Regions from separate parts of the Glaciimonas sp. GNP009 genome, predicted to be linked through region 2. Evidence: predicted binding sites of a transcription regulator. Region 2 holds the regulator's gene; the other holds the start of a gene.
The links. The regulator FliA, encoded in region 2, starts transcription of late flagellar genes. The targets are predictions, from matches to a motif close to CTAAAGTTTNNNNNNNNNNNGCCGNTA.
Positions count from the first base shown of each region.

Region 1: a site for FliA is predicted at 5,209-5,235, ahead of ACXX82_RS21245 (flagellin N-terminal helical domain-containing protein). Genes of this name have one in related genera too.

Region 1 is NZ_JBTGUV010000004.1:4,600,916-4,615,559, reverse strand. It holds gene fliK (flagellar hook-length control protein FliK) at 1-690, opposite strand, end outside; gene ACXX82_RS21260 (flagellar protein FliT) at 706-1,032, opposite strand; gene fliS (flagellar export chaperone FliS) at 1,161-1,589, opposite strand; gene fliD (flagellar filament capping protein FliD) at 1,601-3,064, opposite strand; gene ACXX82_RS21245 (flagellin N-terminal helical domain-containing protein) at 3,413-5,101, opposite strand; gene fliE (flagellar hook-basal body complex protein FliE) at 5,303-5,632, opposite strand; gene fliF (flagellar basal-body MS-ring/collar protein FliF) at 6,046-7,797, shown strand; gene fliG (flagellar motor switch protein FliG) at 7,790-8,785, shown strand; gene fliH (flagellar assembly protein FliH) at 8,742-9,545, shown strand; gene fliI (flagellar protein export ATPase FliI) at 9,551-11,038, shown strand; gene fliJ (flagellar export protein FliJ) at 11,058-11,507, shown strand; gene ACXX82_RS21210 (flagellar hook-length control protein FliK) at 11,524-12,882, shown strand; gene fliL (flagellar basal body-associated protein FliL) at 13,143-13,631, shown strand; gene fliM (flagellar motor switch protein FliM) at 13,786-14,644, shown strand, end outside.
Region 2 is NZ_JBTGUV010000004.1:93,584-112,376, reverse strand. It holds gene flhF (flagellar biosynthesis GTPase FlhF) at 1-804, shown strand, start outside; gene ACXX82_RS01635 (MinD/ParA family ATP-binding protein) at 839-1,705, shown strand; gene ACXX82_RS01630 (RNA polymerase sigma factor FliA) at 1,824-2,582, shown strand; gene ACXX82_RS01625 (flagellar protein FlhE) at 2,655-3,176, shown strand; gene ACXX82_RS01620 (flagella synthesis protein FlgN) at 3,240-3,698, opposite strand; gene flgM (flagellar biosynthesis anti-sigma factor FlgM) at 3,720-4,076, opposite strand; gene flgA (flagellar basal body P-ring formation chaperone FlgA) at 4,260-4,979, opposite strand; gene ACXX82_RS01605 (hypothetical protein) at 5,104-5,238, shown strand; gene flgB (flagellar basal body rod protein FlgB) at 5,512-5,916, shown strand; gene flgC (flagellar basal body rod protein FlgC) at 6,030-6,425, shown strand; gene ACXX82_RS01590 (flagellar hook assembly protein FlgD) at 6,592-7,254, shown strand; gene flgE (flagellar hook protein FlgE) at 7,354-8,643, shown strand; gene ACXX82_RS01580 (flagellar basal body rod protein FlgF) at 8,738-9,481, shown strand; gene flgG (flagellar basal-body rod protein FlgG) at 9,677-10,459, shown strand; gene ACXX82_RS01570 (flagellar basal body L-ring protein FlgH) at 10,459-11,244, shown strand; gene ACXX82_RS01565 (flagellar basal body P-ring protein FlgI) at 11,305-12,423, shown strand; gene flgJ (flagellar assembly peptidoglycan hydrolase FlgJ) at 12,445-13,488, shown strand; gene flgK (flagellar hook-associated protein FlgK) at 13,701-15,674, shown strand; gene flgL (flagellar hook-associated protein FlgL) at 15,779-16,990, shown strand; gene ACXX82_RS01545 (hypothetical protein) at 17,232-17,363, opposite strand; gene ACXX82_RS01540 (transposase) at 17,360-18,178, opposite strand; gene ACXX82_RS01535 (hypothetical protein) at 18,227-18,496, opposite strand; gene ACXX82_RS01530 (MmgE/PrpD family protein) at 18,644-18,793, opposite strand, start outside.

The DNA.
Region 1 (14,644 bases), 4.5 Mb from region 2:
AGATTCCATTATCCCTGTCGGATCCTGTGAACCGGAAGTCATCGAAAAACCGGATAAACGGCTGCTCGTAGTCGTGGCGAGTACAGAAGACATTCCCCTGGCCTGCTCGGCCCATAACGGCAAATCTGCACGCGTCCCATTCGCGCCAAATAACTCTGGACGGCTTTGCACCAGTGTGCCGAGTCGCGCCTGTGGCTCCTGCGCCATTTGTGCCAGTGAACGACGGCCGCTGGAATATTGCAACAGATGGGATTCGTAAAACAAGCCACTGTGGGATACCACTCTCGCCAAAACAGATGCCAGCAAGTGCAATGGCAAAGAGGCGCGACCATCTATCGGCATGGTCGGCAATAACGGCGCTTCTCCCTTAATGAAGACCGCTGAACCGGGACCATTTTGAGGGCCGCCCAAAATAGCACTAATAGCCCGCGCGGTGGCACTCAATGTGGGTGGCGTCTCAGCGGAATACAAAACCACATCTGCAGCGCCACGCATTGGCTGCAAACCTCGACCCAATTGCGTGTCCGTTGCAGCGCGAGAAGGAAGACGAAGGTCGTTGTTGACTGCGCCAGCATTGGTCACCGCGGTGGGCTCGGAAAGCTGCAACGCAGACTTGAGGGGAACCAGATCGAGGCGCTGCGTCAATGTCGTTGCCAGCACCGTATCGACAATAGGTGTAATGCCACTCATACGACCAGACCAACGCTATCGACCATAGGCCTGATTGAGATTCTGCTGACGCCGTAGATTTCCCATTAGAATACCTAATCGTGCAACCTGCGGCGTCAGCAGATCGCGGATCTCGGCATCATCAGCCAATATTTGTCGGAGTAATAAGTATTTCTTTTCCAACTCAGACGGATCAAGTGGATAGCTCGACTCTATCGTTTTGAGATGATTAACATATCTTCTAAATTCCTCTTCCAGCGGTGGCATTGCGTCCCAATCACCAGCCCGAGCCAATGCCAGCATGCGGCCGGTGATGGGTTTAATTTGCTCGTAACAATGTATTACATCGCTTTGACATCTCATCGCATTCTCTTGTTGTGCTGCTCTATCGGTTCACTTTAGCGCAATGTTGAAACTAAACGGCGTGCTTGACTGAGTTGCCAGACGAGTACCCATTACTAAAATTTCCAGCGGTATCGTCGGGGCTTCTTTCAACTCTTCTTATTTGGATCAATTTCACGCCACGCTGAGCCAATATTTTCCAGTAAGCGAGCCGCCTCATCCAACAGCGCAGGATCGTTACGCAAGTTGGCGAACATCAAACGCTGCTTGATATAGTCATATAAAGCCGACAAATTCGCTACCAGTTCAGCGCCATCCTTACCGCCTATCTCAGCGTCAAGACTTGCCTTCAGGCCGTTATCTATAATATTAATCGCTTTAGAAATGGCATTGCCCTTGGCAACGATCTCTTTATTAACCATATGATGGCGTGCCATGTTAATAGCGGTCCTGGCACCATCAAACAGCAAGGTAATGAGGTGGTGTGGCGAGGCGCTCATAACGGCACTTTCGACACCCATCTTTGCATAGGCCTGTGCGCCTGAATTGATCACCTTGGAACCTTGTGACGAGTACATGGCTATCTACCTTATTTCGTATTGTTGATTGCGTCGAACTGTTGGGTCAAATAGGTGCTTGTCGCATTTAGTTGGGTGACAATCAAATCCAACGCAGTGAACTGACTTTTATAGCGCGCCATCGTATCGTCGATTTGCGCAGACATGACCTTGTATTGCTTGCTGAGATCATCCAGCGTCTTATTGACACCGGAAGTAGCCGCCGTCAACATCCCATCTGTAGCGTTAAAACCTTTCAACAATGTCGTTAACTGCGTCCCCAAACCAGTGCCGCTATTGCCTGTGGTCCCGCTAAATAATTCTCCAACGCTATCCAGATTAGTGTTCAGTGCCTTACTCAATTTAACTGAATCGATGGACAACGTGCCATCGGTCTGAAGAGAAACACCAATTTGCGAGAGGGAGGCGAATCCACCTGTACTACCTCCAGTGACATTTTGCGGCGTAGTCAGTAATGAACGAATGCCGCTCTGTATTGAGCGTAAGACGGAGTCACCTGATAGTACAGCCCCAGTTTTGCTGGTCCCGTCATACGCAGTCAATGTCGTAGCGGCTTTTTGTAAATTATTATAAGCAGTTACGAACGCCGTTACGGCTGTCGAGACAGCAGTGGTATCGCGCGCCACGGTAAGTGTCGTATTAGCTGCTGAAACAAGGGTCATGCTCACATCTGGAATCGCATCCGTCACCGTATTACTGGCGCTCGTAATAGCGATGCCATTGACGGTCAGTTTCGCATTCATGGCAGACACCGTCTCCTGCATATTTTGATTGCCACCACCCACATTTTGCGACAAAAGATTTTCCAATGCCGCATCACCAGTTACCGAAATCTGCATACTGGAAGTTTCACCAGTCGTATTTGATGTCAGTACCAAACGGTTTGGGTTAGTACCACCATCATTCACAATGGTCGCTGTTACTCCCAGCGTCGTACTCTTATTAATGGCGTCACGAATCCCTTCTAACGTATTACTGGAACTATCAATCGTCACCGAACCGGCAGCACGACTAGCATCTGCCGCGAACGTCGCATTACTATATTTGCCAGTCGATGGATCGAGCGTGCCGCCGGACACTTTCCCGAACTGAATCGTCACCGTGCCGTTACCAATCGACGTTTTAGCACTGGCCTGGCCGACAGCTGCCAGCGTTTGGGCTTGCGCCAATTGCGATACGTTAATAGCGTATGAACCGGCAGCGCCGTTCGCGCCCGCAACTGCCGTCAGCACACTGGCCGAACCTGAAGTCGCTTTCACTGTCTGATACAAAGCGGATGCAGCAAGCGCGCTGGACGCCGTCTGGAAATTATTCAGCAGACTACTCAACGTCCCGTAGGCTGACAATTTAGAGGTATAACTGACCGACTGCGCCTGCAACGCCTGAAGTGGAATCTGCTCAGCGGCCTTTAACTGATCCAGCAAAGGGCCAAGCTGAAGTCCGGACCCAATACCATCGGTAACAATCCCTGTCATGATAAATCTCCAAATTCTGTCATTTGCGTCGCTCTATTAACTTATGCAAAAGCTAATTAAGCGGTATAGATATTAGATTCGCGACTTACCGTTTTTTAGCGGCAATACTGCTAACCAAATTAAATCGATATGTCACGTGCAGCACTTCAACCATTCGCTAACCACTCACGCCTTTGACAATTAGCAAAAGCCAGACTGGTTAACGTAAGTAACGGAAGCAGACAACACAAGCAGATAGGCAATCCAGGACTGTCTAAATGCTTGTTTATCGGATTCACGATCCAGCAACATAATCGATCACCCCACTGCCGTCAGCGAACTAATCGCTGACGGCAACTTCTGATAAATTTATTGCAACAACGACAGAACACTTTGCGTTGTCTTGTTCGCTTGCGACAACACCGAAGTACCGGCTTGTTGCAAGATTTGAGCGCGCGTCATGTTCGACACTTCAGTCGCGTAATTTGCATCTTCAATACGTGAACGTGAAGAAGACAAATTGACGATAGTTGTACCAAGGTTAGAGATCGTGGATGCAAAACGGTTTTGTACCGCACCCAATGAACTACGCAAACCGTCAACGTTCGACAGCGCAGCATCAATGACCGATAACGCGTTGGCGGTAGCAGTGCTGCCACTACCTTTATTTAACGTGAACTTATCGGCATGTGCAGAGTCGTTGTAGACCTGGTTAGAAGCGCTATCGGTGACAGTGCCATTGTCATGCACATACAATGTTGCAGCAGTATCAGTCGTTAGCGCACCATTCATATCAACATTCACTGCTTTGGTTGAAGCATCATCAGTGACTGCTACAGTACCAGCAGTATTTTTGACATCGTACTTAGTTCCAGCAAGCGTGATAGCCATCGTACTACCAACAGTAGCGCTGCTAGCACTAAGTTGCGAACTCAACGCTGAGTTGGATATATTGAGACCAGTAGATCCTACAGTAGCAGTGGCTACAGTCAGTGTGTATTTGGCTGCACCTGAAGTGATTACACCACTTGTACCACCTGTCTTACTCATACTTTCAAGAATATCACCGGTACCCGTACCGCCATTGATATTCGCTTGCGGATCACTACCAGCATTAGTTTTTGACAGGTTTCCAGTTGCATCAAGATAAAGAACGGAACCATCATCGGCTGCCGTTAACTTACCACTTGAATCAATTTTGGCATCTTGTGAGGTACCACCAATTTTTACATTGATTGTTGTGAATGCGCCTGCAGCTGGCTTTAAATCCGTGCGTACTTTGGCAAGACTACGTGCCGTATCGGCAAAGTCAAAACTTGTACCGTTAGATTTATACGAAGCGGTTGGATTAACAGAATCCGTGACCGTGTCGCCACTTGCAATCTTGCCAAATACTGTCGACAGCGTCGCAGCGTCCGATGCGCCATATGCTTTGGTATACGCTGTCGTGCCGTTGGTAACAGTCCCAGCTGCGTAACCCGCTGCTTTTAAGTCTTTAACCGCTGCCGTTGAGTTCGCCGTTCCTGAGCCATCGACGTTAAAGCCGTTCATACCTAGCGCAGTGGTGTCCATCTTTTGCAAATTGATGTCAATGGTTTGACCATCGTTTGCACCAACCTGAATGGAGAGCGCTTTGTTTGAGGCTAATACTTTGACGCCATTGAAATCAGTTTGTGCCGATGTACGGTCAATTTCCGCCAAACGTTGGGTAATTTCATCCTGAATCGACTTCAGATCGCTGCCGGAGTTACTACCGTTAGCTGCCTGCACCGCCAGCTCACGAATCCGTTGCAAGTTATTGTTAACTTCGGTCAACGCGCCTTCAGTGGTTTGCGCTAGCGAGATACCATCGTTCGCGTTACGTGAGGCTTGGGTCAAACCGGTGATGTTTGCTGTGAAGCGGTTAGCAATTGCTTGACCTGCCGCATCATCTTTAGCGCTGTTAATCCGCAAACCGGACGATAGGCGCTCAATCGCGGTACTCAACGAAGACTGTGACTTGGTAAGGTTGTTTTGGGTCAGCAGCGAAAGGGAATTGGTGTTAATGACTGATGCCATGGTACGACTCCTATTTGCAAAATTGATGGATGCCGGCTACGTTGCCGTAACGTTGGACCTGTACATTGTGCAAGCCACCATTATGTGCAAGCCACCGTTAATCAGGTTATCGGCAATAGACATCTAAAACTGTAGGGTCGCTTCAAAAAAACCTCACACACTTAGGAAAACGCCACACGCTCAGCTTAGTCACCTAATCTATCAAGCAGGCAAATTCATAATCTCTTGATAAGCACTTACCACTTTATTGCGAACTTGTAGTCCCATTTGAAAGCCTACATTGGCTTTTTGCAAATCCACCATGACGTCATTGAGCGCAACTCCCGGTTTGCCTAGTTCAAACGACTCCGCCTGACCCATCGCGTGCGTTTGCGCATTGCTAATACGCTCCAATGATTTTTTCATTTCACCTGCAAAGCCACCACCAATCGACTCCCCAACAGGATTAGCGGCACTAGACGAAGACGCTCCCGCAACTTGCGCGGTAGCCCGTAATTGCTGCAAAACCGACTCAATTGCCGCTATCGCCATGTTGCTCTCCTCTATTGTTGGGCACATTCATCCACCTAGTATCCCGAAGTGATGAAGCGTACCAGCTATGCCAATCAGGCAAAGCGCCAAGTGATGGCAAAAATCAATCCTATTCCACTGATCAAAAGCCTCTCAAGGCGTCGACAATTGTTAAAGTCGTACAGGCTGTCCGCACAGATTAGTAGTGGCAGCGCATTTTGCATCGATGCTGAATCGATACAAAAACCGGAACACGTTCTCAAAAATGAGGAAATCTGCTTTTTATCACCTAAGCAGAAGCGACAAAAAAACGGCAAAAAAACGGTAAAGAAACGACAAGTGAACGAAAAAAACATATTGCATTTTTTTACATCGAAACTAGCGCAGCTTCGATCTTTATTGACGCCCACCGCGTTTAATTCCGGAGGCTACGAATGAGCGTAGCTTCGACTGGCGCTAAAGAAAATGCAGCAGATACAAATAAATTTTCATTATTAGAACAACTGCGTGCTAATCCCAAGTTACCAATAATTATTGGCGGCGCGGCGGTGATTGCCGCGATTGTCGCCCTTTGGCTGTGGACGCGTGCGCCCGATTATCGCGTACTGTTTAGCAATCTGTCAGACCGTGACGGCGGCGCCATCATCGCTTCATTGCAGCAAATGAATATCCCTTACAAATTTGCAGACGGCGGTGGCGCTGTCTTGGTCGCATCCGATCAAGTCTACGACGCGCGTCTCAAACTGGCCTCGCAAGGGCTGCCAAAAGGCGGTTCGGTTGGGTTCGAATTGATGGATAATCAAAAATTCGGCGTCAGTCAGTTTGCTGAGCAGGTTAACTATCAACGCGCATTAGAAGGTGAAATTGCCCATTCGATAGAGTCCATCTCTTCCGTCGCTACCGCGCGAATTCATCTCGCCATTCCTAAACCATCGTTATTTGTCCGTGATCAGCAAAAGCCAAGCGCCGCAGTGATCCTGACACTACATCGCGGGCGCGCAATTGATGAGGGCCAGGTGAGCGCCATTGCTCACTTGATTTCCAGCAGTGTGCCGGACTTGAACGCGAATAACGTCACGGTAGTCGATCAAGCAGGAAATCTACTTTCGGTGCCAAGCGCAGGCAATCGCGGGCTGGACGCGAGCCAACTCAAGTTTTCTCAGGAAATAGAGCAAAGCTATATTCGTCGCATAGAAGCAATTTTGCAACCAATTGTCGGCTCTGGAAATGTGAAGGCCCAAGTTGTGGCCGACATTGACTTTGCAACAGTCGAAAATACCGACGAAAAATATCGCCCAAATCAAGATCCGGAAAAAGCAGCAATCCGCAGTCAGCAATCGAGTGACTCTAATCAACAGGGCGCCACTCCGGCAGGCGGCGTTCCCGGCGCTTTATCGAATCAACCGCCACTCAACCCAACAGCACCGATTGTCACCGCAGCCGCCAACCGACCATTGCCGGGCGCAACGGCCGCCGCCGGTGGTCAATCAACCACGCAGGCAAGCGCAAATCCAATCGGCGCAGCCAATCGGCCTGCAAGTACTGGCGGTTCCAGCAACGTACGCCGCGATGTCACTACCAACTATGAGGTTGACCGCTCAATTCGTCATGTTCAGCAGAGCGCTGGCGGGATCAAACGATTGTCGGTTGCTGTTGTCGTCAATTACCGTGGCATTCGCAATGCTCAGGGAAAAATAGCTGCACAAGCGATTCCGCCAGCTGAACTAGAACAAGTGCGCAATCTCGTCAGGGAAGCAATGGGTTTCAACACTGAGCGTGGCGATTCGCTCAATGTTGTCAATAGCCAGTTTGTTTCCTCCGAGATTGTAGAACCGGTATTGCCATGGTGGCAGCAACCTGAAAATATCGCTCTGGGGAAGACATTGGGCCAATACCTGCTCATTGCTGTACTTGGCCTCTGGTTGTGGTTTGGCGTGCTACGGCCATTATTGCGCAAATATCTGGCACCACCATTAGAAGTACCGCAGGCATTGCCAATCAATGCTGAACCGGCCGAAGACATCCCGGCAGAAACTGTCTCCTTGAGTGCGGAAGCCCAAGTGCGTGCCAACATGCGTCATCAGGAAAATCTGACGCATGCCAAAGCTCTTTCAGAAAAAGATCCAAAGTTGGTGGCGATGGTGATTAAAAATTGGATGGACTCAGGGAAGAACGCCAATGGATAACGAGGGAATCAAAAAAAGCGCAATCCTCCTGTTATCACTCGGCGAGGATGGCGCCGCCAATGTATTTAAACATATGACACCGCAGGCTGTGCAGGCGCTGTGTGTAGTTATGTCCCAATTGCGTAACGTAAAGCGCGATCACATTTCAACGGTACTCGACGAATTTCGGGTAGAGACCGAGCAATTCTCGGCCATCAGTCTGGATTCAAGTAGCTATATCCGTGCCGTTCTGAATAAAGCGGTCGGCGGCGATCGTGCCTCCGACCTGATGGAAGACATTCTCAATTCGGCCGACCATACGCGTGGTATCGAAAGCCTGAACTGGCTCGAAGCGACTGAAGTCGCCGAACTGATTCGCGACGAACACCCGCAAATTATCGCCACCATGATGGTGCATCTGGAGCGCAGCAAGGCATCCAAAGTATTGGAATTACTCGACGAACGTCTGCGTCATGATGTGGTTCTCCGGATTGCTACTTTTGGTGGTGTACAACCTGCTGCATTGAATGAACTAACCGAAGTATTGTCTGGTCTGCTTTCCGGACATGGCACAAAACGCAGTCGACTTGGCGGTGTCCGCGCAGCCGCAGAAATGCTTAATTTAATGAGTAGTGCGCAGGAAGAGTCGGTCATTCAACACGTACGGAATTACGATGACGATTTGGCACAACGCATTGTTGACGAGATGTTCCTGTTCGAAAACCTGCTGGAAATCGACGACCGCGGCATTCAAATGCTGTTGAAAGAAATCGAATCGGAAACACTCATCATCGCTCTCAAAGGTGCACCGCAGGAATTACGCGACAAATTCCTCAACAATATGTCACAACGCGCTGCAGAAATGTTACGTGACGATTTAGAACTACGTGGGCCGGTACGTGTGTCTCAAGTAGAAACCCATCAGAAAGTGATTCTACAAATTGTCCGGCGCTTAGCTGATTCTGGTGAAATTATCATGGGCGGGCAAGGCGATGACGCGTTTGTCTGATCTCGATCATAAGTCAGCACCACCGAAGTCGCTTGCCAAGCGACCCACCGCCTTAAAGTCCAAAGAGTCTTTAAGCGCGTGGGAACGTTGGGAAATGGGATCATTCCAGACAACCGGACCTGCCGCACCTCCACCCGGCAGCGCCAGTCAAGACCTTTCGGCTAATGAAGAACCTACTCTAAAACAACTCCAACCCGTGCTTCTGATTGATGAGGCCGAACTGACACGACTGCGGACCGAAGCAGTTCAGGCGGGCCAGGAAGAAGGCCTTAAGTTAGGTTACCTCGAAGGTCAAAAGCAAGGCTATGCCGACGCTATTGCCCTGGGCGAAAGTGAAGCAAGCCAATTGCGTGTGCTCACGGCTTCGCTATCAAGCGCCTTACGCAATGTAGATAAAGAAATCGCCGATGATCTGATAACCCTGGCGCTGGACATTGCGCGACAATTGGTTTTAAGGGAACTCGCGACTGATCCAGAATTGATTCTGATAGCAGTCCGGTCGCTATTGCAAACTGAGCCTGCCCTGAGTGGCAACCCCCGACTTTTACTGCATCCGGAAGATTTGACGCTGGTCAAACAATATCTGTCTGATGACCTGCAAACCGCGGGCTGGTTGCTGCGCGCTGATCCCAGTCTGAACCGCGGCGGATGTAGAGTGCATGCGACCAGCGGTGAAATCGACGCCACACTAGAAACACGCTGGCACCGGATAACGACTGCACTTGGTCGCAGCGAAAAAAATCTTAATCATTCGCCATGATTAAAATGAACCTCCACGAAACCGATAACTACGCCGATACCGATCTTGCCGCCTCGGCGGCGACCAACGCCCATCTTCAAACCTGGCGGCGGAGTCTTGGTAGTGCCAGTATCGATATTGCTCGCAGCACACCAATCCGCACTTACGGTCGGCTGACGCGCGCCGTCGGTTTGGTGTTGGAAGCGGTCGGATTACGTTTGCCGGTCGGCAGTGATTGCCTGATCGAATTGCCTCAAGGTTATTCCCAACGTACCACCGAAGCCGAAGTCGTCGGCTTTGCCGGTGACCGTACCTTTTTGATGCCACGGAGTGAAGTCGCTGGCTTGATACCCGGTGCACGCGTCTATCCAATGACGGCAGCACCCTCCTCGTTGATAGCAAACGATGCTGAATCAGGCCATATTGATGAGCCAATAATACAGAACGGTGCCAAGCGTTTGCCAGTCGGTTCGGGCATGCTGGGACGTGTGGTCGATGCTATGGGACGTCCACTGGATGACTTAGGGCCGCTCAATTTTTCCCGTGAAGTGCCACTTTCTGCTGCGCCAATCAATCCATTGACCCGCGCGCCGATTGACTCAGTGCTGGATGTCGGTGTACGCGCCATCAATGCTTTACTGACAGTCGGGCGCGGTCAGCGCATGGGCTTATTTGCCGGCTCCGGCGTCGGTAAAAGCGTATTGCTCGGCATGATGGCGCGCTATACGAGCGCTGACGTAATAGTGGTTGGCTTGATCGGCGAACGCGGCCGCGAAGTAAAAGATTTTATAGAAAACACGCTCGGCGCAGAAGGAATGGCGCGTGCAGTAGTCGTTGCCGCACCAGCAGACACATCGCCATTACTCCGTCTGCAAGGGGCCGCTTATGCAACTTGTCTGGCTGAATTTTTCCGCGATCAAGGCAAAGATGTATTACTGATCATGGACTCACTGACACGCTATGCTATGGCACAGCGTGAAATTGCGTTAGCGGTCGGCGAACCACCCGCGACTAAGGGTTATCCACCATCGGTATTTGCCAAGTTGCCAGCATTGGTTGAAAGAGCCGGTAACGGTGCACGCGACGCCAGTGGACAAGGTGGATCGATTACCGCTTTTTATACAGTGCTGACAGAAGGCGATGACCAGCAAGATCCCATCGCTGACGCCGCCCGTGCCATTCTGGATGGTCACATCGTCCTATCGCGCAGCCTGGCTGAAGCGGGCCACTATCCTGCAATTGATATCGAGGCATCCATTAGCCGCGCCATGACCGCATTGATCACGCCACTACAATTTGCATCGGTTCGGCACTTCAAGCAAATGCTATCGCGCTACCAACGTAATCGTGATTTGATCAGTGTCGGTGCATATGCCGCCGGTAATGACCTGCAATTGGATAAGGCCATCGCACACTATCCTGAAATCGAAGCATTTTTACAGCAGGAGATGGATGAACGTACCGGTGTCGAAGAGTCACTGGCCCGATTAAATGCCATCTTTTCCCGGTCCTGACCCGATCTGAAAGAAGCCCATGTCCAATACTTTACCGCTCGCCATGTTAATTGAACTGGCTCAAAATAAAACCGACGAATCTACTCGTCGACTCGGCCAACTACAAAATGCCCACACCAGCGCAGCGCAAAAATTGGCGTTGCTACTGGAATATCGACAAGAGTATTACGATAAGCTGCAAGCCCAAATGCGCGATGGCGTGCCGTCGGCGCGGTGGCGTAACTTTCAGCATTTCATCGGAACATTAGACGGTGCTATCGACCAGCAAAGTGCGATTGCCGCGCAAGCGGATACGCGCTTGTCGAATGGCCGTATCGACTGGCAACAGAACAAACGTCGTCTGTCATCATTCGGCACCTTAGCCGAACGCAATCGACAACGACAACTTGGCATACTCAACAAGCGTGAACAACGCGATAGCGACGAACATGCCGCCCGACAATTCCAGTTGCGTACCGCGACGGACTAATTTTTAAGGAACTCTCATGTCTCTCGCTCTTGCGGCCATCGCCGTTACTCAAAGTAATTTCGTTAGTGACAGTTCTTCGATTAAAAATATCGACCAAAATGCAGCGCATAGTTTTGGGAAAGAATTCGATCAGTCTCTTGAAAAGAGTCGGTCCGCCAGCAAGGACACAGACCCGAGCGCAGAAAAGACATCGGATCAACCGCTGAAAAAACACCTTGAACTTACGAGCCTCGATCAAACAACATCACCAGATCAAACGCCATCATTAGGGCTCGCCCTGATGGAGATCAGTGAAAAGCCCGCTGTAACGGCAAAAGGTGTTACAACCGATGTCCCGTCCAACCCTCTTAACACTCTTCCATCGGCGGCAGATACACAATTGCGAGATGCGATGGCGACGACCAACAATAGCAACCGCCATCATTCTCACGCTACTACCAAAGAGTTCAGTACAGATAACGATCAGGTTAGTGATCAAACTCACTACGGCACTGCTGCTGAGTCAGCCCTCAGCAAGAACAATGTGAGTATTGATCAAAGGTTGTTTGGCCAATCGACGGAACACAGGCAAGCCGCGTTAAATGATAGCAAGACAGCAAACACGGAAGACAAGATAGCCTCGCCCGCTGAAAAAACGCATGCACAGAATATCCTTGCAAATGGGACTGGATTCCAACAGCAATTTGATAAAGGTAACGACCAAAGCCGTAAAGATGAGCAATCCAGTGCAAAGCATGCGCTGGCAACGGCAACATCCAAGACAATCGCAGGAGATCTTGCAGCCAACACAAGCCCTATTTTGGATCAGTTTAATATTGCAGGATCAGCTGCAATGATACCGGTTGTGCATTCTTCGCCGTTATCGCCAAATATGAATAACCTCGACACGAACCTGACCAATCCTGTGCAACTGCACCTCGGTCCTTCGGTCGCCAGCGGTGATTGGGGTACGGCGTTAGGAAAACAAGTGGTATGGATGGGCAACAATAACCAACCCGTCGCCGAACTACATTTGAACCCGCCAGACTTAGGTCCATTAAAAGTGACGCTGACTTTCAATGACAATCAGGCACAAGCGCAGTTCATATCAGCCCATCAATCAGTACGGGCAGCCATCGAAGCAGCGTTGCCGCAGTTGCGTAGTTCACTTGCGGAAAATGGTATTAATCTAAGCAATACGTCAGTCAGCGCCGATGCACAACAACAGCAACAACAGCAACAAAGCGCCTTTACACAACATGACGGAAAGCAATCCGGCCAGCGCAACCACGGAAGCACAGAATCAGGATTGTTGGCGCAGTCGAAGACAAACCAGAACGTGACCGTTCAACCATTGCGCCCTCAAAGCAGCCGTGGCGTTGATACATTTGTATGAGGCGGTAGCACCAAGCAGTGATATCAAGTGTTTTTTTAACAATGAAGACTCCAGAAACTGTACGTCGATATTTTCCTGCTTGCGGTAACAATTTCTTCAGCATGTTTATCACAATCAATTGGGCCGAAGTGGGACAAGGTTTATTTCGAGCAAACAGCTAATAGTCGAAGCGCTGAGTTGAAGTAATTTATCCCTTTTGATTAGCAGATAGTTTCTGGCGCTTATCGCCAACAATGAACGTCAGAATTTTATGCAGGCATATGATGGCGACCATTATTACCAAACCAACGGCAATATCGAAAAAAGCCAAGGTTGTTTTCTCCGTAACGCTATTGCTCGTCGCGGCCATTACTGGCGCTATTGCCTATTATATAGGCAGCATTAATAACGTCGCTCGCACCAATCTGAGTACGCCGCAAGAAGTCAAAATTGAAGCACCCATTTTTGTTGCGTTAGAGCCATTCACAGTCAATTTGCGCTCGGATGAGCGTGAGCGCTTTCTTCATATCGGCATCACGCTAAAAGTCGCAGATGCGGGATCACAGAGCACAATTGCACAGTATTTACCTGAGGCCCGCAGTCGGGTTTTGTTGATGCTAGCGGATCGAACACCAGATTCTCTGATCACGGCAGACGACAAAAAACAACTATCCGTCGAAATTCTTAAGACGCTCAGCAAGCCTCTTTCAGCTGACAAGCTGACACAGCGGATAACCGACGTTCTGTTTACTTCGTTCGTGGTGCAATGACATTCTGATATAGAGATATTAAATCAAGGCGATTAAAAAATATGAAGCCAAAGCGCCCCAATGGACGATCAAATAGATGTGGCCATTGAAGATGAATAATTAGCGAAAACAGCAGACTTTTAATAAAGTGCAATAGTAATGATGAGATTATTCAATGGCTTATGAACAGCTACTGTCTCAAGATGAGGTAGACGCTTTACTACAAGGCGTCGCTGGTGATTCTGAGAACACACCGCTGCCACCCATTGCACCGGGCAGCGTCCAGTCTTACAACCTGGGGACCCAGGAGCGTATCGTACGCGGCCGCCTCCATACACTTGAAATTATCAATGAACGCTTCGCACGCCAATTGCGCAGAGGATTGTTCAACTTCATGCGTCGCACTGCTGATATTTCTGTGGGAGCGGTAAATATTCAGAAGTACAGTGAGTTTGTCCGGCATTTACCCGTTCCAGCGAATATCAATCTGGTGCACATGAAGCCGTTACGCGGCACGGCACTTTTCGTCTTCGACCCTAATCTGGTATTTTTGGTAGTCGATAATCTGTTCGGTGGCGAAGGTCGCTTTCATATGCGGGTTGAAGGGCGCGATTTCACACAAACCGAGCACCGGATCATCCGACGTTTGCTGGATCTGGCGCTGGAAAGCTACCGCGCTGCTTTTAAACCCGTCTATCCCATCGAATTTGAATATATTCGTGCAGAGATGCATACCAAGTTTGCCAATATTGCGACTCCGAATGAAGTCGTAGTCAATACAACGTTCCACATCGAATTCGGCCCGATTGGCGGTGCGCTTCACGTCTGTATTCCGTATTCGATGATTGAGCCAATTCGTGATCTGCTCTCCAATCCGTTACAGGACGAAGTGGAAATAGACAAGCGATGGGTGAAGCAACTATCGCAACAAGTGCAAAGTGCAGACGTCAAGCTAAAAGCCGATTTCATCACCCTGCCCTCAACTATCGGCCAGCTATTGCAACTAAAAGTAGGCGACGTTTTACCGATCGATA
Region 2 (18,793 bases):
CAAAACAGCAGTTTGCAATGGTTGGCGCGGGGCCGCGCTTCTACTTCCGTCATCTTTGCTGATACGTTGATTTCTCTGACGAAGCTAGCTGATAAACTGCATTTTGGATCGTCGGAACCGATTATCTATAAAGGCAAAGCAGCGCTTCAATCCTTAGCAGAAATAACGGTTGGTCTACGCAATTTACAAAAAAAAGGCGATACGACTATTCATTGCCAAGTGATCACCGAGGTGCGTTGCGTGGTGACGAGGATCATCGATTTACGATCAGGTAAGAGTTTGGCGCAATGGCATTTGTTAAGCAATCTGGGGCAATCAGTAGCGGCCTCACAAATGATCGAGTGGTATCGCTGGCGTGTGGAAGCCGACACTTATTTCAAATTGTTGAAGCAGGCTATCCAGCAATCTGGTGGCTGCGGTGAGCCTGGTGATGCCGACATGATGAAGCGATTGCTCATCGCTGGTCAGACCAGCGTGACCGTATGGCGTTTGCAACGTGCGCAAGCGGAATGGGCCCCGTCGGCTCGTGCATTGTTAGCCCATCTGGCTGGAAGATCAATGCGCATGCGCATGGACGGGATCAGTCCGGTGTCGGCTGCCGTGTCAGGCACGGTGTTGCTCGAAGGGCTGGAAAAATGTTTGGTATTGATGGACGTTTTGGATACTGGCGTAGTGTCGCTACAAAATGCCGCAAAAGACATGCCGATAGAAAATCGTGAAAGTGCTGACTCTGGTGTAGTGGATATCGATCCAGCCATAGCTTTGATCAATATATCAGCAATTCCTGAGTCGGGGCTGCGGTGACGGCTGAGACCCGCCAACGCCAGCGGAGATTAGGATGATCCCAAAAATGTCCGATCAGGCCGATGGGTTGCGCGCGATGATGGCGCAGTCCTCTTCAACTAACGTCCAACGGATGATCGCCGTGGTAGGAAGCGGTCGTAAAAGTGGCGCGACCACGGTCGTGATGAATCTTGCCGCTGCACTGACACAACAAGGTCAGCACGTATTACTTATCGATGAATCTGTCCATCACACGCCGAGTCCTTCAGGCACAGCTTCTGCGATCTGGCAAGTTGACGCATTGGGTAACTGGAGCGACGTAGTGTCGGGACGGCTGTCTCTGGATGCGGCGGGTGGTCGTGCCGCTTGCGGCGTTCAGGTACTCATAGCACGGAGAGAGTTAGTATCAAAGCCAGCATCAGCGACTGGGTTACAGCAATTGCGCCAAGATCAGATTATCCTGATTGATGCCGCTTTAGGCGACGACGGTACGCTGTCGCCATTAGCATGTCAGGCCGATTATGTGATGGTGGTGTTGCAGCCACAACCGGCGTCCATTACGGCCGCTTATGCTTGTATCAAACGTCTTCACCATGCACACGCGCTTCAACAGGTACGGATAGTGCTGAATGGTGCTGCCAGCGATGCAGAGGCATCTCGCATTCTTACTAATCTTGCCGTTACCGGCAGTCGTTATCTGGCCGTATCGGTGGAACCGGCTGGTGCGGTGATGACTGACTTGCAGATTTTACACGCGCAGCAATTACATTTGACCGTGGTAGAGGCATTCAAAAGGAGCACCGCAGCCCTGACGTTTCGCCGGATAGCGGCTGACCTGATGCAATGGTCATCCAAGGCAAGGAGCGATGTGGCAAATGGAGACTCTTCACACCGCACAGCGATGCCGGAACTGCTTGCATGACCGAATGACCGAATGACTTTGGCACGTCAGCTAATGTGTGAGGGGCGTAGTCAGTGGCGATACCTAAAGTTTGGTACCAGCGTTAATTAAGAAGATAGGGAAGATAAGGAACATCGCAATGTATACAGCACAGGGGAGAATGGACAAGTCCGGGACGCTGACTAAATTTGCACCGTTGGTACGTCGTCTGGCCTTGCAGCTAATTGCCAAATTACCAGCCAGCGTTGAGCTTGATGACATGATACAAGCTGGTATGTTGGGCCTATTGGATGCCGCTAATCGTTACCAGGACAATCAGGGGGCGCAGTTTGAAACCTACGCTAGCCAGCGAATTCGTGGATCAATGCTTGACGAGTTGCGTGCCAACGATTGGCTCTCACGTGGGTTGCGACAGTCTGCGCGCAAGGTTGAGGTCGCCTTGCAAGGGCTTCAACAAAAACTTGCGCGGTCACCGACTGAAAGTGAAATCGCGCAGGCCATGGCGTTGTCACTGGAGGAATACCAACGACTATTGCAAGAGATTCATGGTTGTCAGTTGGTGTATTACGAAGACTTCGAAGGTGGCAGTAATGAGAATTCGTTTCTTGATCAGCAATTAAGCGGCGCGCATCATGAAAAAGATAAGCCGACCGACAATAGTGATCCTCTCCAGAAATTGCTGCAAAGCGGGCTGCGTAAGGTGCTGTTGGAGGCGATAGAAAGTATGCCTGATCGAGAGCGTCTTTTGCTGAGTTTATATTACGATCAGGAGCTAAATTTGCGGGAAATTGGCGCAGTACTTGAGGTAAGTCAGTCTCGCGTCTGCCAATTGCATAGTCAGGCTATCAGTCGTTTGCGTGGGCGCATGCGTGACACGATTGGGGCGGAGGTGGTTTGATATGCGTCAACAATACGAGAAAAAAAGCGTACATTCCGCGCATGGAAAATGGGCAAAGGCAGGCAGTGGAACGTGGCTTTTATTTTTTTAATGGTGGGTTCTACGCCTGCTAACGCCACGGAAACCGCACCCGATGCGATACCTTTAGCGCGCTATTTACAGCGTTATGACACCGCGGCTAACGATCCGTTGACGCGGTATAAATCAGGTGGAGATAGCCGATTTAAGGAGGCGTTAAACAAAAGGGTCAACGGTTCGTGGACCGGATCAATCTCACTACCGGCCATTTTCCAACGTGGTGAAGCAGTCGAGTCCGGTCAGATTAAGCCTTATGGAACTATCAAAAACAACGCTACAGCACGTAAAGTTAGTTGGCGGTACGCCTTCATGTCGCCGCCTCCAGTTGGATTACTAGCCTATTTATGTAATGCAACCCGATGTGTTGGCTTGAGCCGTGCGAGCGGGTCCACTGAAGCTTTTGATGGCGATAACGCCTATTCAAATTTTACGTTTGCTTTTGTGATCAGCGGGAGAGGGGCTTTGACACCAGGATTGCAGGGGCAATCGGGTCAGGTCACCATGAATTACGAATAACCACTTAATACTAACCGTGCCAATTGTGGTATCTGATATTAAGGGCCGATATAGGAGCGTGTTTCAGCCTGAAGCGAGGCTTTTACCAACTCCTCGCCCAACCCTGTGCTGTCCATCGGGACCGTACAGAGATTGTCCGCAGGCGCTTAAAAAATTAATTGCATTACGACTGAACTCCAGATGAGTATGGATCAGAATACCGTTTCGGTGATTCAGGTCGCGTGATGTCGCCGCGCATGACAACAGTCTCTGCCAAGCGCGTTGCAAGCCATCGCCGCCAGCCGCGGCTGCCGCATCTGCACCTGCGCGATTGGTCGGATAACCCAGTTCTTGCAATTGTTGCTCGCGCTCATGGTCAAGGACAGCGATACGATCAGCCAATTGTCCTTTGCGCTCTGTCAACAACGCCAAATCCGAGAATTTGCCACCGATCAAGGCTTGCGCCTCTTGCTCGAGTAACGCCAGAAACGCTTCCATAGCGGCGCGTTCCTCATCCATAAGGCTGATGTGATGTCTGCTCATAAAGTTACCAGGTGACCCAAATTATTGGTTCGGTTCGGCTGACGTTTTTAGTAAGTCCCTTACCGTGTCCAGCAGACCGTCAGCGATTTTGCCTGCATTTACCTGATAATGCCCTTCGCTGATAGCCTGACGGATTTTTTCCACCTTGGCAGCATCGAAATCGCCATTGCTTGGTTGCACCAGTTGATTTTGCAATTCACGCACCTGGTTTGTCAGCGAACTGGGGTTATTCGGTAGGCCGGAGGCGGTATCGACAACGTTGGTCGCTGTCGTAGCAGGGGGATTACTCCCCTGAACGCGACTATAGTTTGGCTTGTTGATGCCAGAGGCAGGGCTAACGATACTATTTGCCGAATTAATGGGTAGATTGATTTTCAAAATATTTCCTCAGAGGATCTCAACGGTATAACGGCAGTTGGTTGAAAAACTTTAGTCTGGTTGTTCGTGTAGGGAGCGAGATAGCTTTTTTATTGATGTTAAGTTGACAACTTATGCCATTGTCGATACTTTTGGGTTATCAACTTGATGTTTGCTATCCCACTATAGCGAATAGTCATTGGACTAATATAGTAAATCAACACTGCCGTCCGCGCGCACTTTACCGCTGACCATTTGGCCACTGACGGTCTTGACTTGTAGTCGGGAACCGATGGCTGCGCTAGTCATGGCGCGACCTTCGGTACTGGCGACAAATCCGGTTCCTGTTGCCATTACCTTGACGTTTTGTCCCGACTGTATAACGACCACGCCACGCAATAGTTCTGGTCGCACTGGCGCGCCCAACGCAATGCGATTGAGTGCGACCATGCCATTAATTTGTTCAACGTTAGTCAGAATATTGGGTGGCAGCATGGAGAGATCGCCTTCGTGCAAACTGAAGTCACCAGCGCGCAATGTTTCCCCCGCATTGATCGCACGGGTTGCGACAACATAATTGGCGATGACTGCGACATAGGCCGGCACGTAGCGTGTCCACGCCTGTTGCGCTTGAGGAGCGGGCGCATTGATCGACGTCGCGGCGACGGGTAAGACACCATTACAGCGGATGCCTACGGATACGCGGCCCCATACTTTTGCGCCGCTTGGTAAAAATGGCTCGGGCGCATCGCACGGCGGCAATGCGCCGGACATCGGGGTATCGACTGTAATAACAATTTTTCCGGGCAGCCCAGCAGCCTGATTTAACAAAAATGCCTTAATGATCGGCAGCGCATTACCGCTAAGCGGCGTAGCTCTTTGTGTACTAGCGTAAGAGTGATTCGCAACAAGAAGCATACTCATGACAGCAGCTAGCAGGTCCACGCTAAAGCGTAAAAGGACGCAAAGCTGCGTGCGGAATGATCGTGATTGCCGTCGATTTTGTCGATGCAGGTGCATTGATGCAGCCTCGCTCTGGGTAATATATTTGATTAAATCATCTGTTGATGGTGGTGCGCACGCCGGTGAAAACGGCACTTTTGCCGATTTTGGATCGGTGATCACTGGCGCACCAGTCAGTTGCCTTGATTTTACGGAATATTCGATTCGCACCAACCGTTGAAGAGGCAAGTGATCGCAGTCTTGTTTGGGTAATCGGGCTTACCTACGATCTAAAACGCATGCACGGACAAATGCATTGGTCCCTGCAAAGTGTGAATTGGATTGACATTCTCTTCTTGTTCTAGCGATTGGGATGGCGTCGCGCTACCTATAATTGTTTTCATCAAAAGGTCTAGGAAAATTACGCGATCTTATCGCGGTTGGTTTACTTGGATAGCCAAGATCGGAATGCACTCGGGATGTAGGCAGGGCGGTTAATTTATAGGATGGAAACATGGTCGACAGACTTGATAATGCACTTCGGTTTCAGCAGGAGGCGCTCAATTTGCGCGCTCGGCGGCAAGAGGTTTTGTCGGTCAATATCGCCCATGCAGACACGCCTAATTACAAAGCGCGCGATTTCGATTTCAGCAGCACGTTGACGCAGGCAGTTGAGCGTGGACGGCAATCTGAATCGCTTTCTATGACAACGACTTCTTCCCGGCATTTGGCAGGTGAGCAAACGCTTAGCAACGATACAGATTTACTGTATCGGATTCCCACCCAATCCAGTATCGATGGCAATACAGTAGAAATGGATGTTGAGCGTGTCAATTTTGCTGATAACGCGTTGCACTACGAATCTAGTCTGACCGTGATTAGTGCGCAAATTAAATCAATGCTATCGGCGGTGCAGTAATGTCTTATTGGAAGTACCAATAAGACGGTCGGCAAATGGCCGAAGTCATAAACTGACATAGAGATGTCAGCACCTAGTTACGAAAGGATAAGCACATGCCGTCGAATGTTTCCATGAGTATTTTCGATGTTGCTGGTTCTGCCATGAGCGCGCAATCGCAACGTATGAACGTCACCGCCAGCAATCTTGCCAATGCCGATAGCGTGAGCGGCCCCGACGGTAAACCTTACCGGGCCAAGCAAGTCATGTTTGAAGTCGCATCATCGAATCTAAGCGATATCGGTGGCGTCAAAGTTGCAGGTGTAGTGGAGGATCAGTCGCCCATGCGGATGGTGTACGACCCTAAAAATCCAATGGCCGCCGCAGATGGTTACGTCACAATGCCGAACGTCAATGTGGTCGAGGAAATGGTCAATATGATGTCGGCATCGCGGTCCTATCAAGCGAACGTGGAAGTCTTGAATACCGCAAAGACCATGATGCTAAAAACCCTGACGATCGGCCAATAAAGCAATAGCGAGATATCACTTGAAGCGAGCTCATCACGTAATACCAGATTACTTACTATCAGCTTATTTAGAACAGGACTATTTAGCCCAGCTCACGCAACTCAGAATAGTGCATTACGCGTTTTTTACGCGGTGCTTTCTTCTTCGTTCGATTCAGGAAAAATTTATGGCAATTACCGCAACAAATTCACTCGACGCTCAGTCTTCTGCAACGGCATCGCTAAACGGTACATCGACCGCTGACAGTGAACAACGCTTTCTTAAATTACTCGTCACGCAATTGAATAATCAGGACCCACTTAATCCGCTCGACAATGCCCAGCTTACCTCGCAATTAGCCCAGATGAGCACCGTCAGTGGGATCGAAAAACTCAATGCGACGCTGGATTCGCTGGTGAATCAAAGTGGGGCCAACCAGGCGCTACAAGCGGCGTCGTTGATCGGTCGGACGGTGTTGGTACCGGGTCAAGACATCAAATATGTAAGCGGTAGCGATACTAAATTTGGCGTAGAAATGCTGGGCTCTGCCGATAAGGTCAGTGTCAGCGTGACCAATGCCAAAGGTGATGTCGTGCGTACCTTTGATCTTGGCGCGCAGCCAATGGGAGTTACCAATATGGTGTGGGATGGCAAGAGCGATGCCGGAACGGAATTGGCGGATGGCAATTACACGATCAGTGTTGCAGGTACTTCTGGGGTCGACAAAGTCGCAGCAAATACGCTCACGTACGAGAATGTGGCCAGCGTTGTGCAGAGCGGCGGGTCGGTTTCGCTAGATGTGGGCAAGCCAGCCAAAGTCAGTTTGAGTGATGTTAAGTTGATTTTGTAATTGGGTCTGTCACCATCTTCATCGTGGTTCATGGCATAACGCCGGGTTAGCGATGGTAAAAAATTAGGTTGTTTACAATCAATCCGAAAAGGAAACACAATGGGTTTTGCACAGGGAGTAAGCGGCTTAAATGCCGCATCTAATAATCTCGATGTTATCGGCAATAACGTTGCCAACTCGGGGACCGTTGGATTTAAGACAGGTAGTGTTTTGTTCGCTGATGTCTATGCAGGTTCACGGGTCGGTCTGGGGACGCATGTTGCCGGTATTACGCAAAATTTCACGCAAGGTGCAGTTCAGACCAGCACACGAGCACTCGATATGGCGATCACGGGCGGGGATGGATTTTTTCGTCTGGCTAGTCCTAGTGGCGAAATATCCTATTCACGCAATGGCCAGTTCAATGTGGATAAAGATAACTATATCGTCAGCGCAAGCGGTCTGCGTCTGACTGGCTATCCTGTCACCGCCAGCGGTACTTTGAGTGGTGGCAATCCAACGGCGCTACAGTTACCGCAAGTTGCCATGGCACCAAAATCGACTACCGCTATTGTGTCGCAATTCAATTTGGATTCGCGCAGTGCGGTCCCGATCAAAACACCATTCGACGCTACGGATTCGACGACTTACAACTATCCCAATGCGACAACGGTGTTTGATTCGCTCGGTAACTCACACGAAATTTCAACCTATTTTGTTAAAACTGGTGCTAACGCGTGGAGTATGTACGCCACGGCCGACGGCTGGCCGCTAGATGCTAACGGTGCAAAAGTGGCGCCTGACGCCACTGATGCGACCAAGCCATCAAGCGGTGGTGCCGCACTGAGTGCCATTGCCTTTGACACTAACGGAAAACTATCCGTTGATGCAGCGGGCCAACCGACTAGCCCTGCTGGTGGGAAAATAAATTTTGCAGGTCTGGATTTCGGTAACGGGTCAACCCCATTAGCGTTCAGCATGGATATCACTAGCACTAGTCAGTTTGGGAATGTCAGTGAGGCCAAAAACCAGAATCAAAATGGCTACACTTCGGGTACGTTGACCGCTTTTGCGATTAATCCGGACGGTACGGTTACCGGCAAATATTCAAATGAGCAAACCAAGTCACTGGGGCAAATCGTATTGAGCGCATTTGCCAACCCTGATGGCTTGGTGCCTACTGGCGACAATGGCTATTCGGAAACTGCTGCCTCCGGTCAGCCGCTGACTGGCGCGCCAGGTGTCGGTAGCAAAGTAGGAGCATTACGTTCCGGCGCGCTGGAAGCATCTAATGTTGACTTGACTAGCGAGCTGGTGAATATGATCATTGCACAGCGCACATATCAAGCCAATGCACAAACAGTCAAGACGCAAGATCAGGTCATGCAGACCTTGGTGAGCATGCGCTAATGAAGTTGCCATCACTACACCTGCTGACGTTTGATTCATGCTGTCATCACTGGTCTGATGAACTCCGCGCAGCGCAATGTAAAGAGAGTGCATCATGGATCGGATGATTTATGTCGCCATGAGCGGCGCCAAGCAAACTATGGAGCAACAAGCTTCCATAGCGAACAATATGGCGAACGTCTCAACTGCCGGTTTTCGGGCGCAACTCAACAACTTCCGCGCGGTGCCGGTAGTCGGCGAAGGTGCGGCAACCAGGTCGTTTGTAGTGGCATCAACGCCTGGAGCCGATATGCGCAATGGTCCGATCACAGAAACTGGTCGCGCATTGGACGTCGCCATCAATGGCAATGGCTGGTTAGCAGTACAAGCATCCGATGGCGGGGAGGCGTATACACGCGTCGGCAATCTTCAGGTTGGCGCTGGCGGTGAATTGACTACCATGGATCAACGACCTGTGATCGGCGACGCCGGTCCGCTGGTCGTGCCACCGGGGTCGACTGTAAGCATTACCAAAGATGGATTGATTACCGCTATGGGGGCGGGCGATCCGATCACTGGCGCAGCGGGAGTTGGTCGGTTGAAATTGGTTAAGCCATCCAACGCAGATTTAGTGCGCGGCGATGATGGCTTGTTTCGTATGCGTGACGGGATGGCTGCCGCAGAAGCTGATCCAACGGTAACTGTTACGTCGGGTGCGATAGAAGGCAGCAACGTGAATCCGGTCGAAGTGATGGTTGACATGATCAACAATGCACGACAGTTTGAGATGCAGATGAAAGTAGTGCAGAGCGCCGATACGAACGATCAACATGCCAATCAATTGCTGAGCATGAGTTGAGGTTGAGTTGTGGTTGAGGCTTAAGCTGAATCTGAGTCTCATCGTTTCGCTTGAATACAGGCTGAATAGTTATGCAATTTTGCCACGTTTGATTGTTCCGATCTGGATTGAACATTTCACAGTTCCGGTGACTAGCTAGCCAGTCTTTCCCGAGAATATTTGATTACGGCTTCGGCCACCTTGCAGGAGTTTTAGATGTTGCGTTCCCTTTCGATTGCTAAAACCGGTCTTGACGCTCAACAGACCAACCTCGACGTCATTTCCAACAATCTTGCCAACGTCAGCACTACAGGATTTAAACGTAGTCGTGCTGTATTTGAAGATCTGATGTATCAAAACCTGCGCCAGGCGGGTGGACAGACGTCGGATCAGACGCGCATGCCGTCGGGTTTGCAGGTCGGCTCCGGTGTGCGTGTGGTGGCCACTGAAAGAATCCATACGCAGGGCAATCCGACCAAGACCGATAACGCTAAGGATATCGCGATCAACGGCGATGGCTTTTTTCAGGTCTTGATGCCAGACGGTACAACAGCTTATACCCGCGATGGCTCGTTTCAAACTGACCAGAACGGTCAATTGGTAACAGCCAGCGGTTTTCCGATGCAACCAGCAATTATTTTGCCGCAAAACGCTACTAGTATGTCGATTGGTCGTGACGGCACTGTTTCGGTCACGCAACCGGGCAACACCGCTGCTGTACAGGTGGGACAAATCCAGTTAGCGACATTTCTGAATCCGACCGGCTTACAAAGTCAGGGCGAAAATTTGTACATTGAAACCGATGCTTCTGGAGGTCCTAATCAAACCGCGCCGGCCCAAAATGGCGGTGGAACGCTCAGTCAGGGATACGTTGAAGGCTCCAACGTCAACGTGGTGGAAGAGCTGGTAAACATGATTCAGACTCAGCGCTCATATGAAATCAATAGCAAGGCCGTGACTACATCAGATCAAATGTTACAAAAACTGACGCAGTTGTGATGATGGAAGTGGTTAACGCTGGTCTGGATCGGTTGGCAGGAAAATATAGCCGTACGCGTGAGATTGCCTGCGAGGCGAAAAATACGCACAACTGCACTGATAAGCATAGCAATTTGCACATCAGGTTGGCGGGTGTAATCGTTCTACTTACTGCGCAATTGGCTGGTTGTGCGCAAATCCCGCGTGAGCCGTTGATACAACAGCCGATGTCTGCACGTGCCGAAGTCCGTCCGGTAGCGCCAGTGAATGGCTCTATTTTTCAATCCGGCTACGGATCACAAGCTTTATTCGAAGACAGAAGACCGCGTAATGTCGGCGATATTTTGACGATTGTTGTCAATGAAAACGTCAATGCCACAAAGAATTCCGGTACCAATGCCAGTCGTACCGGTAGCGCTAGTTCCGCGATCACTGCAGTTCCCAAACTATTTGGTGGCTTGTTCGGTGGTCTTGATGCCGGAGCCGATGGAAAGAGTGCATTGGTGGCGAAGGGTGGTGCTAATGCGGCCAATACCTTCAACGGTGTAATTACGGTGACCGTGACTGAAGTCCTGGGTAATGGCAATTTAATAGTCAGCGGCGAGAAGCAAATGATGATTAATCAAGGGACTGAGTTCATCCGTTTTTCTGGCGTAGTCAATCCGCGTACCGTTACTGGCAGCAATACGGTATCGTCCAATCAAGTCGCTGATGCACGTATTGAATATAGTGCAAAGGGCTATATCGACGAAGCGCAGAACATGGGATGGCTGCAACGTTTCTTCCTCAATGTCTTACCGTTCTGAGTTAGCGCTCCCAATATGTATCCTAAGCAGCTTACCGACTACTGTTCCTTACCGATTCTAATGCGCGTGAGTAAGACTTGTGCGGCTTTATTTGTCAGCATTCTTTTCTGTGCATTCCTCAGTCCACTGCCAGCACAAGCAGAGCGCTTGAAAGAACTTGTTAACATTCAAGGCGTTCGTGACAATCCGTTGATTGGTTACGGATTGATGGTTGGCCTGGATGGCACAGGCGATCAAACGCAGCAAACGCCATTTACTACGCAGAGCCTAAGCAATATGTTGTCGCAATTGGGGATTTCGGTCACTGCGGGCAATAATATGCAGCTAAAAAATGTTGCGGCAGTCATGGTAACGGCGAGTCTGCCTTCATTCGCCCAGCCCGGTCAGAATATCGATGTCACCGTGTCGTCGCTGGGCAATGCCAAGAGCCTGCGCGGAGGCACTTTGTTAATGACGCCTTTGAAAGGTGCTGATGGCATGGTCTACGCGGTAGCGCAAGGCAATATGGTGGTCGGCGGGGCTGGTGCGTCCGCCAATGGCAGCAGAGTGCAGGTGAATCAACTTGGGTCTGGTCGGATTCCCTCGGGCGCGGTTATCGAGCGGGCGGTAGTGTCGCCGATCGGTGAAGCCGGAACGTTCATACTGGAGCTGAACGTTTCAGATTTCGGCACTGCGCAAAAAACGGTAAATGCGATCAATCGCACTTTTGGTGAGGGCACTGCGCAGGCGCTGAACGCACGGGTGATTCGCGTTCTCGGTCCGACGCAACCTGAAGAGCGAGTTGGCTTTTTAGCCCAGATTGAAGATATTGATGTCACGCCGGCTAAAGCGCCGGCCAAAGTTGTCATCAACGCGCGTACTGGATCGGTGGTGATGAATCAAACTGTACGGGTACTTGATTGCGCCGTCGCACACGGCAACTTATCGGTCGTGATCAACACGCAGCCAGTGATCAGTCAACCGAATGCCTTTGCCGGAGGCAATACCGTTGTCGCACAAACCTCGCAAATTGAATTAAATCAAGGCGGTGGCGCTTTACAAGTCGTTCGTGGCGGCGCATCGCTGGCGGACGTGGTGCGCGGTTTAAATACATTGGGTGCTAATCCACAGGATTTGGTATCGATTTTGCAGGCAATGAAAGCGGCTGGTGCATTACGTGCCGAGTTGGAAGTTATTTAGTGAACGAATATTGAAGGCGATATGAACGTCCTTGCATCTCCAGGTAATCTTCCCATCGGTTCCACAGCAGCCAACGCTACCAGTCCGGCCATCCCCGGTAATCGCAGTGGCGATCTGGATCAACGCTTTGCGCTTGATGTGCAGGGCGTGGACGTCTTACGCCGGACTAACAAGAATTCACCAGCCGAAGGCATCAAGCAGGTATCGCGTCAGTTTGAGGCAATGTTCATGCAGATGGTGTTGAAGAGCATGCGTGACGCGACACCCTCCGATGGACCGTTCGATAGCCAGCAAACAAAAACTTACACCTCAATGCTGGATCAACAATTGTCCCAGAATTTATCAGGTCGTGGACTTGGTCTGGCTGAGGCCATGGCTGCTCAACTGACGCGAGACGCAAATCAGCGTGCGCAGCCACCGGATGGGTCGCAGAATCAGACCGGACCAGCTCCGCTCATGCCATTATCGCCAAAGCAATCTCTCTATTTGCTGCAAGATGCGCAACAGTTATCTCAACTCGGATTGCAGCAAGCGGTCGCTATACCCAATTTGTCCTTTTATGAGGCCGCGTCGGGCAAATCAGCTCGTCCGGCGAATGCGGGCAGCACCTCACAAGCAACCATTCAACAATTTGTCAGTAATATGGCGGTGCCAGCGCAGGCTGCCAGTCAAGCCACAGGCCTGCCATCGCAATTGATTCTGGCGCAGGCGGCATTGGAGTCGGGTTGGGGGCGGCGTGAAGTCAAAGCTGACGACGGTACGCAAAGCTACAACTTATTCGGTATCAAAGCCGGTAAAAACTGGACGGGTCCAGTGGTAGAAGCTGCTACTACTGAATACGTTAATGGCGCGGCCCAACATACCCGCGCGACGTTTCGGGCTTATGGATCGTACCAGGAAGCATTTACGGATTACGCCAATTTTTTGGCGAGTAATCCACGCTACGCGAATGTATTGGCAACACGTGATCCTGCAGCCGCAGCATATGGATTACAGCGCGCGGGATATGCGACAGATCCGCAATACGGGGATAAACTGGTCCGTATTATGCAGCAGATAAGTTGATTCAATTTTGGACGTTCGGGCATTTGTAAAAGTAATGCATGGCCGCCAGTGTTCAACGTTTGCTGCAACCAAGCGATGGCAGCAACGATCACGCAACACAGATTAAGCAAAATAATGCTGTTTCTGGCCTTCAGGTATTTGCCGCAACAGCCGTTATATCCAATATAAGTTGTGTACTCAAAGCAGTTACTTGATTTTTTCAGGATGGAATTATGTCGAATAGTATGTTTTATATCGGTTTAAGCGGTTTGAATGCAGCGCAAGCATCGCTGCTCACCGCGGGACATAATTCGGCTAATTTTGCGACTCCCGGCTATAGTCGCCAGACCGCTGTTGTCGGTTCGGGTGGTGGGACTTATGCGCCTAGTGTTGGTTTTTTTGGGAATGGCGCGGCAGTCACCAACGTCGTTCGCAGCTATGATCAATACCTGACCTCCCAACTGAACCAGGCGCAGGGGACTAATGAGGCCCTATCGACCTTCTTTTCGCAGGTGAGTCAGATTGACAATCTGCTGGCTAACCAGACTGCTGGTCTGGCACCGTTAATGCAGACGTTCTTTACCAGTGTTCAGGGTGTTGCTAATACCCCGTCTGATCCGGCAGCGCGTCAGCAAATGGTGAGTGCGGCACAAGCCGTCGCCAATCAGTATCGCTCGATGAGTTTGCAACTAAACGATATGAATAGTGGCGTAAATCAGCAAATCAGTGGGAACGTTGATCAGATTAACACCTTGGCGGATCAGATCGCTAATATCAATAAGCAGATCACCTTGGTCGGTGGCGTTGATGGCACACAGGCACCGAATGATTTGTTGGATCAGCGTGATCAAATGGTGAGTGATTTGGGTAAGCTGGTAGCGACCAAGGTTGTGGTGCAAGATGGTGGTCAGTACAACGTATTTATCGGCAACGGACAAACATTGGTACTCGGCGCTAAAGCATCAACCTTACAAGTGGTGAACTCCGCTGCCGACCCGAGTCGTTCTGCGGTGGCGGTCATCAATGCCAATGGCAAACCGGTTGAAATGCAGGATAGCGTGCTGACCGGTGGTTCACTTGGTGGTTTATTACAGTTTCGTAATGAGGCATTAGGCGATGCACAAAATTCCCTTGGACGAATCGCTATTTCGTTAGCAGATACATTCAATGCGCAACACAAGTTGGGCGTGGATTTGTCTGGTGCATTGGGGCAGGATTTCTTTTCACAGGCCAGTCCTTCAGCGATCTCGAATGATCGTAATAAGGGTGACATGAAACTGGCCCCGACTTTTTCGGATGTTGGACAACTGACTACCAGCGACTACACGCTGACTGTTAGCGGCGCTCCCGGCGCTCTGGCGTATTCACTAACCAGGCTGTCTGATAACAAGGTAATTAACACTTACAGCGATGCAGATTTTCCCGTCACATTTGACGGTGTCACGATGGCGATAGGAAGCGGTAAGGCACAGTCTGGCGATTCTTTTCTCATTCAACCCACGCGCAACGGTGGGCGTGACTTGAGCGTGATCGCGACCGACCCAGCTAAATTGGCCGCGGCAAATCCAGTTCTGACCGGTAACGTTGCTGGCAATCAAGGTACTGGTGTTATCAGCGCGCCCGTGATTGATGCAGCTTATTTAAATGCTCCGCTTACGGGAACAACAACACTTACTTACGACAAGGCAACAAATACCCTGACAGGATTTCCGTCAAATGCCAGTGTGAGTGTGACCTCGGCTGATGGCACAACTCAAATCTATAATCCGGGTACGCCCGTGCCGTATACAGCTGGCGCAAAGATGCGTTTTGACGGTGTTTCGATTTCTATTACCGGATCGCCTTCTACCGGCGATCAGTTTACCCTTAAGCCAAATTCCAGTGGCGTATCTGATGGTAGTAATGCGTTGTTGTTAGGCGCTTTGCAAAGTAAAAAAACGATGAATGCCGGAACGGCTAGTTTTAACGATTCATACTCTCAACTGGTAAGTTCGGTGGGTAACAAGACCAGACAAGTACAAATAGCGAGTACCGCTCAAACCAGTCTGACCGCGCAAATCAAAGCTGCACAGCAGTCGGTATCGGGTGTCAATCAAGATGAAGAAACCGCGAATCTCTTAATGTTTCAGCAGATGTATCAAGCGAATGCAAAAGTGATTCAGACGGCGTCAACGATGTTTGATGCCGTATTGGGGATTCATACCTGAGCGATCGTCCTCTCCAAAAAATTAAATAATATTGAAATGTTACTCAGAACGGTGCGACTTTTATTGTATATCGCCACCGCTCTATCATTCATCAGGAGAATTTGATGCGCATTAGTACCCAATCGTTTTATGAGCAAAGCCAGGCCGCAATGAGTACACAGCAGGCCAATTTGCTACGCGTACAACAGCAAATCGGTGCTAACACCAAAATACTGGCTCCTTCCGATGATCCAATTGCAGCGACTCGTGCATTGGCTACGGCGCAGGCGATATCGCTTAATGGACAATACGCCAGCAGCCGAAATCAAGTCAAACAAACCTTGTCGCTAGAAGGAAATATTCTCGACAGCGTCACGAATATTTATAACAATATCAAGTCGTTAGTAGTGCAGGGTGGTAATGGTTCTCTGTCAGATTCCGATCGTGCATCTATCGCGACCACGTTGCAAAGCAATTACGATCAGTTGCTAGGATTAGCGAATACTGCTGATGGTAATGGGCAGTTTATATTTGCCGGATTTCAAAGCGGTACGCCACCGTTTGTTAAGCAAGCCGACGGAGCGGTTGCCTTTGTCGGTGATCAGGGACAGCGCTTGATGCAGGTTGATGCTTCGCGCCAGATGGCAGCTACTGATGACGGTCGCTCAATTTTTCAATCAGTCCAGGGTGGTGCGCGTTATGTCACTTCGTCACCTGCTAGCAATAACGGTACGGCTGTGTTTGGTTCAAGTGCTGTGACTGATGCGACAGATGTGAACTTTGGTAAAGATTTTTCGATTAGTTTTAGTGCTGGAAAATATACGGTCACAACTATCGCCAAGCCTCCTGAAGAAGTCGCAACCGGCACATTTGTTGATGGTGCGCCAATTACGTTTGGTGGTGTGCAAATCAGTGTGAGCGGGACGCCTGCAGATGGCGATAAGATGAATGTTTCTACTGCAAAAAATGCGGGTAGCGATATTTTTTCGGCACTTGGGGACGTGATTTCAGCGCTACGTAAGCCGATCGATAATGGGACATCTGCTGATCGTACGCAGTTGTTGAATTCACTGAGTACGGTGAATGTTAAATTGGCGAATTCTTTGGATAATGTGTTGACGGTTTCTGCGTCGGTTGGGTCGCGGTTGAATGAGGTGGATGCTTTGGATAATAGCGGTTCGGCGCGTAATATTTCGGATCAGAGTTATTTGTCGGATTTGCAGGATTTGGATGTGGTTAAGGCTAGTGTGGAGTTGGCGCAGCGGCAGGTTTCTTTACAGGCAACGCAGTTGGCTTTTATGAAAATACAGAAAATTTCGTTGATGAATTATTTGTGATTTTGTTTTGGTGGTAGGTGTTGGTTTTTTTGTTTTTTGTTTTTTGCTTGGGCTTATTCGTTTAACTGTCTATGTAGGTTAAAAGCCACTTCAAAGGCAACACAAGGTGGTAAACTTCGGCCTTCGTTAATTAAACGGTTTGTGCTCCGTGGATGCTTGTCGGGGGTTGCTCCATATGCGCTAACCAAATTTACCCTTCCTAAATTGATCCTGCTGATATTGACGTTTCTTTCGCGGGGGCTCACGCAAAAAAAAATCGGCTGACTTCTCCCCACCGTTCAATACAAGCAAACAACGACAAACGGGGATTGACGGTGGCGCTGAGCAGCCAATGCACCAACGCCATTTCACGCCACCGGCAGCGATGTTTCATAACTTTTTTCTTCGTGCTGCGTAGGGCCGAGAGGGGAAAAATGATCGTCCAATGCAATCAACCACTCGATCAGACATGCAACCAATAATTTCCCCCTGAAGCCAAGCCTTAGCACCCTTAGCACCCTTAGCACCCTCGGCATCCTTCTTTTTTAAATGACCCAATCCCAGCAACGACTTCATTCTTTTGAACGCCAGTTCAATCTGCCAGCGATGCCGGTATAACGCCAGTATGGCCTCGGCATTCGGGCCCTTCAAACGCGTCAAGAGCACTATATAACCTGTTGCCGCCACAGTATCAGCCTGGAATTTCTGCTGCTTTTTGTTGAGGTATTGGTAGTACTTCCGTTCGCTCTCGGCACGCTGTATTTCATTCTTCCGATAGGCGCACACACGTACCGCTATGCTTTCATTGGTACCTTGACCTTGCATCGTCGCTGGCCATTCTCCGCTTTGTACCATCTTCAAAGAAGTTAAATGCGCCAGCTGGACAAAGGGTTGGCCTGCCTCATCTTGTAAGGGCAGGCTTGACAGATTCATCCGCACCAGAATATCACCCGCTCGATCCAGCACGTGATTGACACCACGCCGGTTAGCAAAGCCACGGTCAGCTACGATGACGTCCTCTTTTTGTACCGCAAACCGGCTTAATGATTCACCTACTTTGCCGTCTGTAATTTCCATCTCATGACAGGCTAAGGTCCCGATATCGAGCGCATAATGTAAGCGCCAGCTCGACGTAATTGCACTCGGCTCCCGAATCGCGCTGCCATCCACCGCCAAGATCCGCCTTCCTGCCAAGGCAGAGCAATTCATGCCCTCCATCGGCCTCTCTTTGCTTAAGCGCTCCGTCATCCAGCGTAACTATTCCCCCGATTTATTGATCCGCTTGAGCAAGCCAACATCTGAGATATTCGCCACGTTGCCAACCCGAGCACGCGCCACCGTTTCACGCATCGAATAACCATCACTGAAATACATCAGCAACACGCGCAATAAATTATCCGGCCCAGAAAATTGCCGACCATACTTTAAGGCGCCCAACGTCTGTGCCTTATCTTCCCAACCATCAGGAAGCAAAGCAACTATCTTCGACCAGTCTTCACTCACTGTGTTGTAACAGTTTGTTTGCATTCTTTATTTTGGAGATCTATTTCAATTTCCAAATGTTAACAGCTATTGGTTCTGGTTAGCGCATATGGGTAGCCCCGACCAGCCCTCACGGAGCACCAAACCATGTTAATTAACGAAGACCCAACGCCCATAAACGCAACCGCATCTTTATCCCAACAACCTCTCCACTTTCCCACATCCCAAAATTCCCCAAATCCTCCCAAACACCACTTGCATCTCAGCCGTGCTAGCAGCCCCACTAAACTCCGCCAACCGCAACGCTTTCAACTCCAATTCCTCACGCGTCAAAGTATTCCC